DNA from 2 places in the Pantoea sp. S18 genome. Region 1 is predicted to be linked to the other one. Evidence: riboswitches for the same ligand, from Rfam matches in the RefSeq annotation. Region 1 holds a riboswitch; the other holds the start of a gene.
The links. Region 1 has a riboswitch for thiamine pyrophosphate ahead of VIJ98_RS20540 (long-chain fatty acid--CoA ligase). Riboswitches for the same ligand answer to the same signal wherever they lie in the genome.
Positions count from the first base shown of each region.

Region 2: linked by a shared signal. The riboswitch ahead of thiB (thiamine ABC transporter substrate binding subunit) and the one ahead of VIJ98_RS20540 (long-chain fatty acid--CoA ligase) in region 1 are both predicted to bind thiamine pyrophosphate.

Region 1 is NZ_CP142689.1:117,113-121,667, reverse strand. Features, by position in the region: gene VIJ98_RS20545 (acyl-CoA reductase) at 1-775, opposite strand, end outside; gene VIJ98_RS20540 (long-chain fatty acid--CoA ligase) at 772-1,854, opposite strand; TPP riboswitch at 1,956-2,083, opposite strand; gene VIJ98_RS20535 (DksA/TraR family C4-type zinc finger protein) at 2,196-2,462, shown strand; gene VIJ98_RS20530 (NYN domain-containing protein) at 2,799-3,488, shown strand; gene ddpX (D-alanyl-D-alanine dipeptidase) at 3,507-4,067, opposite strand.
Region 2 is NZ_CP142688.1:733,382-737,936, reverse strand. Features, by position in the region: gene VIJ98_RS03305 (MFS transporter) at 1-135, opposite strand, end outside; gene sgrR (HTH-type transcriptional regulator SgrR) at 390-2,051, shown strand; TPP riboswitch at 2,087-2,182, shown strand; gene thiB (thiamine ABC transporter substrate binding subunit) at 2,229-3,215, shown strand; gene thiP (thiamine/thiamine pyrophosphate ABC transporter permease ThiP) at 3,215-4,555, shown strand, end outside.

The DNA of each region.
Region 1 (4,555 bases):
TGTGGCCGTGCGGCAGAAAGCGCGTGGTAACCGGCAAACGCTGTTGAATGGCCGCCAGCGTTGGGTTTCCGCCATAAGCCACCAGCGTATCGGGCTGGTGCAGCCATGTTGACTCGGTTTGCGCATCGCCGCCTTTCCACCACACCACCGCGATGCACTCGCCGAGTTTTGGATCGATTTCCGCCAGCAACTGCGCGAACCAGCTTGCCATCAGCGGCTCATTACCCGGCAGTTTGCCGATGGTGCCCGCCTTGACCAGCAGACCACAGATCAAACTCCACAGCGGCAAACCCGGCACGTTGCCCGCCCAGATATGCATCAACAGTTGCGGGCCAAACGCGCGCGCGAAGCCGCCTTTAGGGCGCGGCTGGAAATCGTCGAGCATCTGCGGATCGGCGAAATCCTCCGCCAGAAAGCGCTTCAGCTGCGGCTGACGAAAGGTTTTCAGGTAGCCGGTGAGGCCAAGCCGCACCATGTCGGCGTCGTAACCGGTGACGATAGGCAGCATCTTTTCGGCTTTGATGCGCAGTGGATGATGGCGATCGAGCAGTCGCGCTACCGCTTCATCAATGATGGCGATGATCTGCGCCACGCTTAGCTGATGAAGATAAGCGCGGGCGTTGGTGCGAATGCGCGCCGCGAGCGCCGTGATCTGCTGGTCATTAAGTTGCGGAACGCTAACATCAAGGAGCTCGCCGTGATGATTGAAGCTCAGCGTGTGCCACTGCACTTCGTCAGCGGAAAGGCCCGGCAAATGTCCGGCAACTTCTTTCACAGCGGTGCCTGCGCGCTGGCGAGAAACGCTTCCATGGTCAGCGAACAGCCTTTGGCATCAGCACCGGTCGCGCGTCCCAGCAGATGGAATCCGCCGGGCACCATCACGCCCGCGTCTTCGGTTAACAAGGCAGAAACCGAGTTGAAATGTGCCAGATCATGATGCACCAGCACGCCAACCTCGCCGTCCGGCACATCATCGCCGGTAAGCGGATTGACCACGCGCGTGCGGATCCAGTGCGGCCCGGATTTCACTGGCGGGCAGCGCTCATTGCCCGCATCGTAAAACTGCGTGCTGATTTCCGTCATGCCGTACATGTTGATGCAGTGTGAGCGCGGGATGCCGAAGGCGTGAGAGAGCGAAGCGTAGAATTCCTCTGCGCCAATCTCGCGCGACTGGCCTTTAAAACCGCCGGTATCGAGAATGCGACTGCCGGCAGGCAGCGCGAAGCGGCGTTGCTGGCGCTGCATTTCATCCAGCAGAGGCACGAAGCTGTAGCTGGCACCCAGCAGCGCATAAGGTTCACCGCTGGCTTCGGCCTGCTCGAGCGCACTAAACAGGCGATCGATATCGAGGCCATGCTCGCCCACCATTACTTCGCTGTCTGGCGTGCCACACTCCTGCATCGCCAAATCGAGATAGGTCGCCAGCGACGAGTTCGGCATCGCCACGGTATCCGGGAACAAAATGCCCATGCGGATGCGTTCGCTGCCCGCCATAAAGCGACGGCGGAAGTTGAGTAGCATCGATTTCTTCCACACTTCCAGCGTCGGATGGTAGCTGCACCCTTTTACCGTGCCGGTGGTGCCACTGGTCATGAAGATCTCGGCAATCTGGTCGATGGGACGGCAGCTGAGCGTCAGATCTTTGAAGGCGTTAATCGGGATGGCGGGAATGTTGCGCCAGCTTTTCACCGTCAGCGGCGTGCGTCCGCGCTGGATGGCGAAGCGGCGATAAGGTTGGTTGTGTGCGAACTGATAAGCGAAGATTTCGAGGGCCAGCTGGTTGAAATCGTCGTCTGAGGCCTCTTCATGCTGCAGGAATATCAGCAGAGCCTGGATGATGTGTGTTTCGTTCATGTACGTCGCCACCTTTGCGATTGCGCAGAAACTCTCAAGCACCGCCTGAAGAGCGCGAACTGTCCGCTACAAAGCACAAAGAGGGAATCAGGGCGCAATATCGCCCTGCGGTTCCGCATCCCTACGCCGGTATTAGCCGGATCAGGTTCGGAGGGTCACTACGTTGCCAACGCATACACGTCAGCCGGTAGAATCTCAGCCCCTTAACAGAGCACCCCTTGGAACAAGCCGCAGTCTAGGATGGCGCGCGATGATGTGTCAACCTTGTTAAATTCTGGCTTGTCCGGCATTCATCACGCCATGTCTTATACTTTGGGCATTAGTATTTGTGGAGGTGAAGTATGGCTGGCGGTTGGTCAGAAGACGGTGCAGTGCACAAACAAATTGATGCCACGGTCGATGACGCGGTGGCCCGCGCGCGCGAGAATCTCGGCCACGGTGAAAGTGCCGAGTTTTGCGACGAGTGCGGCGAACCGATCCCGGAAGCGCGTCGCGCGGCATTAGCTGGCGTGCGTTACTGCGTGAATTGCCAGAGCAAGATCGATAAAAAACAGGCGGCGATCAGCGGTTATAACCGCCGTGGAAGTAAAGATAGTCAGTTGCGGTAGTTATTTAGATTAATAATTCAGGTTACTGGATATTTTAAAATATCATTTGCACTCGTTACTTTTTATTAGAATTACCATTAATCTGAAGCAAGACCATTCGCATATCTCCCGATTATTCAAAGTTAAATACTGCAGCACTATTACTGGAACCGAAAGTAGCGCCTAAATTTATAATATTCATGGCTTAGATTTCCCCTTGAGCAACTTGAGTTTAGCCAGTAATGCTGATAAGTTAGCCACACAACTCAACCCTGTACGCAGCGATTCAGTTCGCTGGCCGTTAGGGTGAAAAAACCGGCTTAGGCCGGTTTTTTCGTATCTTAAGGAAGGATAAGAGTGCGTACTGCAATATTTATTGATGGATACAATGTATTTTATGGACTCCTTGCAGGTACGCCTTATAAATGGCTCAACTTGTCATTGCTGCTGTCGCATATATGCCGGGTACAGGATCCGGCTGCCATAATTGAAACAGTAAATTATTATACCGCCTCGGTTATTCCCCACCTCGCCACACGCGGCATTGAATCCCGACACGCTCAGGATACTTATATTCGCGCGCTGAAAACGACCGGAATAAATATCTTCACCGGACGTCATCGACTTGAGCACACTCGGGCTCCACGTTTTATCAGTAAAAACGTGCCAGCATCACGTCTGGATAAGGTAGATATCTGGGAGCTGGAAGAAAAAGAAACCGACGTGAATATTGCCATCAGTATGTATCGCTTGTTTGCTAAACAGCAGAAGTTGCCAATAGAAGAGAGGATCGCGCAGCTGGTATTAGTATCGGCTGACACCGACATGACGCCAGCACTCAAGGCTATTCGCGAAGATTATCCCGAAGTTCGCATCGGGATAATTTTGCCGCACCGCCAAGGCAACGTACGTGGTGTTCCGGGTTCACTGCAAAATCATAGTCACTGGATACGCAGAACGATCACCAATGAAGAGCTTGATGCATGCCAGTTTCCTGTTCGGGTTGCGACGCATAAAAAACCTGCGGTGAAACCCGAATATTGGTAGGCATGACAACCACACCATTCAACGCACAACGCAGCCAAACTGCTCATCAAGTAATGAATAGCTTTTCGCATTAGGCAGCTCAAAGTGCCACCATTCGGTTGGCATGGCGACAAAACCGCCGCCAAACATAATTGCGTTCAGTAGCAGGCGATTACGTTGTGCTTCGGCGGGGACATTCGGATGATAGGGATGCGATTCCACTTCCATCGCATCAAAGGCGGTGCCCATATCCAGCGGCTGGCCTTGTGCATCAAGTAACGTCAAATCAATCGCCACACCGCGACTGTGATTCGAACCCTGCGCGGGCGGCACCACATAATCTTTATCCGGACAGGCATCCCACAAGTGCCACTGCGCTTGCTGCGGCCGATAGGCATCGAGTACCAACAAACTGAATCCCGCCAGCCGGGCAATCTCAATGCTTTTTGCCAGTGCCTCGGCGGCGGCCGGATGCAGCAGCGCTTTGGTCTCCTGGTAAATGGCATAGCCTGCGATGTTATCCGCCGTGGCATATTTCAGATCGAAACGTAAAGCGGGAAAGGTTACGGCTAAATCAATCAGTTCAACAAACTGCGTCATATCATATCCTTTAAGCACTGGAATTAATCTCCGCTCATAACTTATCTACCTTTCTGAACATAAAGAGTTGGAATTTAAATTCTGGCCCCATAAAACTCTTTTATAAATACATAACAGCTTGTATTTCAGTTCATCCAACAAGACTTTTCAAGGTTTCTTTCGCAAGCAGTTTATTTCTTCTAGACTTGAGATGGACTTCTTCTCAGCACCATAGTCTCAGCCTCAAAATCAGGTTCTTGCCACGACGATTGCTATTTTAGAAACCAGCGAATATCCTCTAACCAAACTTTCAATGGCATTACTAATTTTTATTACGCGCCATCATGTTAATAATTTTTATTATTTCCACCATAAAAGAATTGATATGTTAAGTTATATATACTTGGCTTTAGTGCTTATGCCACTTTTGCAAATAAATTTTAAAAGTAAAACAGTTCAACTCGCTTCACTTAAAATTCAAAGCATTAAACAGCGTTAATTATATTATT
Region 2 (4,555 bases), on a different replicon from region 1:
CTGCACTTCACGCGTCAGAAACAGGCTCAGCGTCGGCGCCTGCAGCGCACCAGCCACGCCGGTCATAAACGACACTGCCATAAATGAGAGATAGACCGGATTGATGCGACGTTGACGCGTTAACAGCGATTTCATGCAGAAATCCCTTTGCGAATAAAAAAGGTAGAGAAATGAGGGTAGAAGATTCTACAGCAAAACGAAAAAAGCCAGCAGATAAAGCGCTGCTGGCGGTGAAAATGCACCCTACTCAGAAAGAGGTTCCACGTCGGCGGAACCGCTGGCAGAGCGCCATTCATTGCTGAATGCCTCCCGCTCTTCCATTGCCGGGCAGTATGCCTCTAATATGAGGCAGGAAAAACTGAGCGATTCTGACAAGGAGTTCCCCTTTTATGTCCTCATCACGTTTGCAGCAGCAATTCATCCGCTTATGGCAAAGCTGTCAGGGGCAGGATCAGGAAACCACGCTCAACGAGCTGGCCGATCTGCTGCACTGCTCGCGCCGGCATATGCGTAACCTGCTTAACGCCATGCAGAGTGAAGGCTGGCTGATTTGGCAGGCGGAAGCGGGGCGCGGCAAGCGCTCGATGCTGAGTTTCTGCTATACCGGCCTGGCGCTTCAGCAGCAGCGTGCTGAGGATCTACTTGAGCAGGATCGCATCGAACAGTTAGTGCAACTGGTTGGCGATAAAAATCAGGTGCGCCAGATGATCGCGGCACATTTAGGCCGCAGCTTCCGTCAGGGTAAACACATTCTGCGCGTGCTCTATTACCGTCCGCTGCCCAATCTGCTGCCAGGTTCGCCGCTGCGCCGCTCAGAAACCCATCTGGCGCGACAAATTTTCAACGGCCTGATGCGCATAAATGAGGAAAAGGGGGAAATCGAACCCGATATCGCCCATCACTGGCAGCAAACCTCGCCGCTGCAGTGGCGCTTCTTCCTGCGCCCGGCGATCCGTTTTCATCATGGTCGTGAACTGGAAATGGAGGATGTGATTGCTTCGCTGGAACGCGTGCGCAGCCAGCCGCTGTTTTCTCACATCAGTAAACTGGATTCGCCCGCGCCCTGGACGCTGGATATCCATCTGAGCCAGCCGGATGATTGGTTGCCGTGGCTGCTGGCCAGCGTCAGCGCGATGATTCTGCCGCGCGAATGGCCAACGCTGCGTCAGTTTGCCCGCCAGCCGATTGGCACCGGCCCGTACAGCGTGGTGCGCAATCAGCAAACGCAGCTGAAGATCGCCGCTTTCGATGATTACTTTGGCTATCGCGCGCTGATTGACGATGTGTCAATTTGGGTGCTGCCGGAGATCAGCGATGAACTGGTGTACGCCGGAGTCAAACTGCAAGGCGAAACCGCCGATGAAAAATCGGAAGAGAGCCGTCTGGAAGAAGGCTGCTACTTCTTGCTTTACGATCAGCGCTCCGCATTGGGCCGCGATGCGCATTTCCGCCGTTGGGTGAGTTATCTGTTTAATCCGATCGCCTTATTGAATCATGCTGGCGTCGGCTATCAGCGTTACTGGTTCCCCGCTTATGGCTTGCTGCCACGCTGGCACCATCGCCGCGATCTCACGCCCGCCGACAAGCCAGCAGGTTTAACCCAACTGACGCTGAGCTGGTACAGCCATCACGTTGAGCATGAAGGTATCGCCAACGCGCTGCGACCGCTGCTGGCGCAGCAAGGTGTTGAGCTGATCACCCGCGTTGTGAGCTACGAAGAGTGGTTCGAGGGCGAAGGTGAAAGTGACATCTGGCTCGGCAGCGTCAACTTTACCTTGCCGCTCGAGTACGCGCTGTTCGCCCAACTGTTTGAGCTGCCGTTGATGCATCACTGCATCCCCATTGACTGGCAAGCCGATGCCGCACTCTGGCGGCAGAAGGATTTACCGTTGGCGGAATGGAGCAAACAGCTGATCGACAGCGATTATCTGCATCCGCTGTTCCATCACTGGCTGCTGCTGGAAGGACAGCGCAGTATGCGCGGCGTGCGCCTCAATACGCTCGGCTGGTTTGACTTCAAATCAGCCTGGTTTGCGCCGCCGGAGCTGTGATCCTTTCGCGCTGTCATATAAATGTCTAGAATGAGCCGTTCTCAACGGGGTGCCTTGAAATCAGGGCTGAGAGAAACCCGTCGAACCTGATCCGGCTAATACCGGCGTAGGGATTTGAGATGCCTCACTCCTCAGATCCTTTGCGACTCAACTTATCTTCTCCTCAAGGAGCGCAAAGTGTTAAACAAAGTTCTGCCTGTGTTGCTGCTGGTTGCTGCACCGGCTTTCGCTGCCAAACCGGTTCTCACCGTTTACACCTACGATTCGTTCTCTGCCGATTGGGGCCCCGGTCCAGCGGTAAAAAAAGCCTTTGAAGCGCAGTGCGGCTGCGAACTGAAGTACGTAGCGCTGGAAGATGGCGTATCGCTGCTCAATCGTGTGCGCATGGAAGGCAAAAACAGCAAAGCTGATGTGGTGCTGGGGCTGGATAACAATCTGGTGCAGGCGGCGGAGAAAACCGGGCTGTTTGCCAAAAGTAGCGTTGATACCAAAGCATTATCGTTGCCAGATGGCTGGCACAACGACACCTTCATCCCGTTCGATTATGGCTACTTCGCCTTCGTCTACGATAAAAACAAACTGAAGAATCCGCCGAAAAGCCTGAAAGAACTGGTCGAAAGCCCGGAAAAATGGCGCGTGATTTATGAAGATCCGCGCACCAGCACGCCGGGCCTTGGCCTGCTGCTGTGGATGCAGAAAGTCTATGGCGATAACGCGCCTGAGGCGTGGCAGAAGCTGGCACAAAAAACCGTTACCGTCACCAAAGGCTGGAGCGAAGCTTACGGCCTGTTCCTGAAGGGCGAAGGCGATCTGGTGTTGAGCTACACCACTTCTCCGGCTTATCACATTATCGAAGAGAAGAAAGAGAACTACGCCGCTGCCGAATTTAGCGAAGGCCACTATTTGCAGGTGGAAGTTGCCGCGCAGCTCGCCAGCAGCAAACAGCCCAAGCTGGCGCAGCAGTTCATGCAGTTTATGGTTTCTCCGGCTTTCCAGCAGACCATTCCCACCGGCAACTGGATGTATCCGGTGATCAAAAGCGATCTACCAGCCGGTTATCAAACGCTGCAGGTACCCGCCAAGGCGTTGCAATACACGCCAGCCGAAGTGGCCGACCATCGCGCCGCGTGGATCAGCGCATGGCAAAGCGCCGTTAGCCGTTAATGCCCGGCTGGTTAATTCCCGGTAGCGCCATCGCGCTGTTGCTGTGCGCGGTGGCGCTGCTGGCGTTTGGCGCATTGGTGATGGTTGCGCCGGCCACCGACTGGCGTGCGCTGCTCAACGACAGTTATCTGCATCATGTGCTGCTGTTCTCGTTTGAGCAGGCGCTGCTGTCGGCGTTGCTCTCGGTGCTGCCCGCAATCTTGCTGGCCCGCGCGCTCTATCGCCGCCGTTTTCCCGGTCGCAACCTGTTGCTGCGCCTGTGCGCCATGACGCTGGTGCTGCCGGTGCTGGTGGCGGTGTTTGGCTTGCTCAGCGTGTATGGTCGCAGCGGCTGGCTGGCACAACTGTGCGCGGCCATTGGCTTTGACTACCACTTTTCACCGTATGGCCTGCAGGGCATTCTGCTGGCGCACGTCTTTTTTAACCTGCCGCTGGCGACGCGCCTGCTGTTACAGGCGCTGGAGAGCATTCCCGGCGAGCAGCGGCAAGTCGCCGCCCAGCTAGGCCTGCGCGGCTGGAATCTGTTTCGCTGGCTGGAATGGCCATGGCTGCGCCGTCAGATTCTGCCGACGGCGGCGCTGATCTTTATGCTCTGTTTCGCCAGCTTCGCCACGGTGCTGGCGCTGGGCGGCGGACCGCAGGCCACCACGCTGGAACTGGCGATCTATCAGGCGCTGAATTTCGACTACGATCCGGGCCGCGCGGCGCTGCTGGCGCTGTTACAGCTCGGTTGCTGTTTGCTGCTGGTATTGCTGAGCCAGCGCTTTAGCAAAGCCATTCCCACCGGCAGCCAGAGCATTCGCGGCTGGCGCGATCCGCAGGATTCATGGCAGGCGCGCATCAGCGATACGTTGTTGATTAGTCTGGCGCTGCTGCTGCTGTTACCGCCTCTGGCGGCGGTAATCGTCGATGGTTTGCGCGGCGGCGTCGCCGGTGCACTGCAACAAGCGGCGCTGTGGCAAGCCACCTTTACCTCGCTACGCATCGCCGTGGGAGCCGGCGTGCTCTGCGTGGTGCTGACCATGATGCTGTTGTGGAGCAGCCGCGAGCTGCGTCAGCGCCAAAAAGTAATCGCCGCGCAGGCGATGGAGATGAGCGGCATGCTGATTCTGGCGATGCCGGGCATTGTGCTGGCGAGCGGTTTCTTCCTGCTGTTCAACGCCACCGTAGGTCTGCCGCAGCGCGCCGATGGTTTGGTGATCTTTACTAATGCCCTGATCGCCATCCCTTACGCCATGAAAGTGCTGGAGAATCCGATGCGCGATATCAGCGCCCGTTACAGCCAGCTCTGCGCTTCACTCGGCATATCCGGCTTCAACCGTTTGCGGCTGATTGAGCTG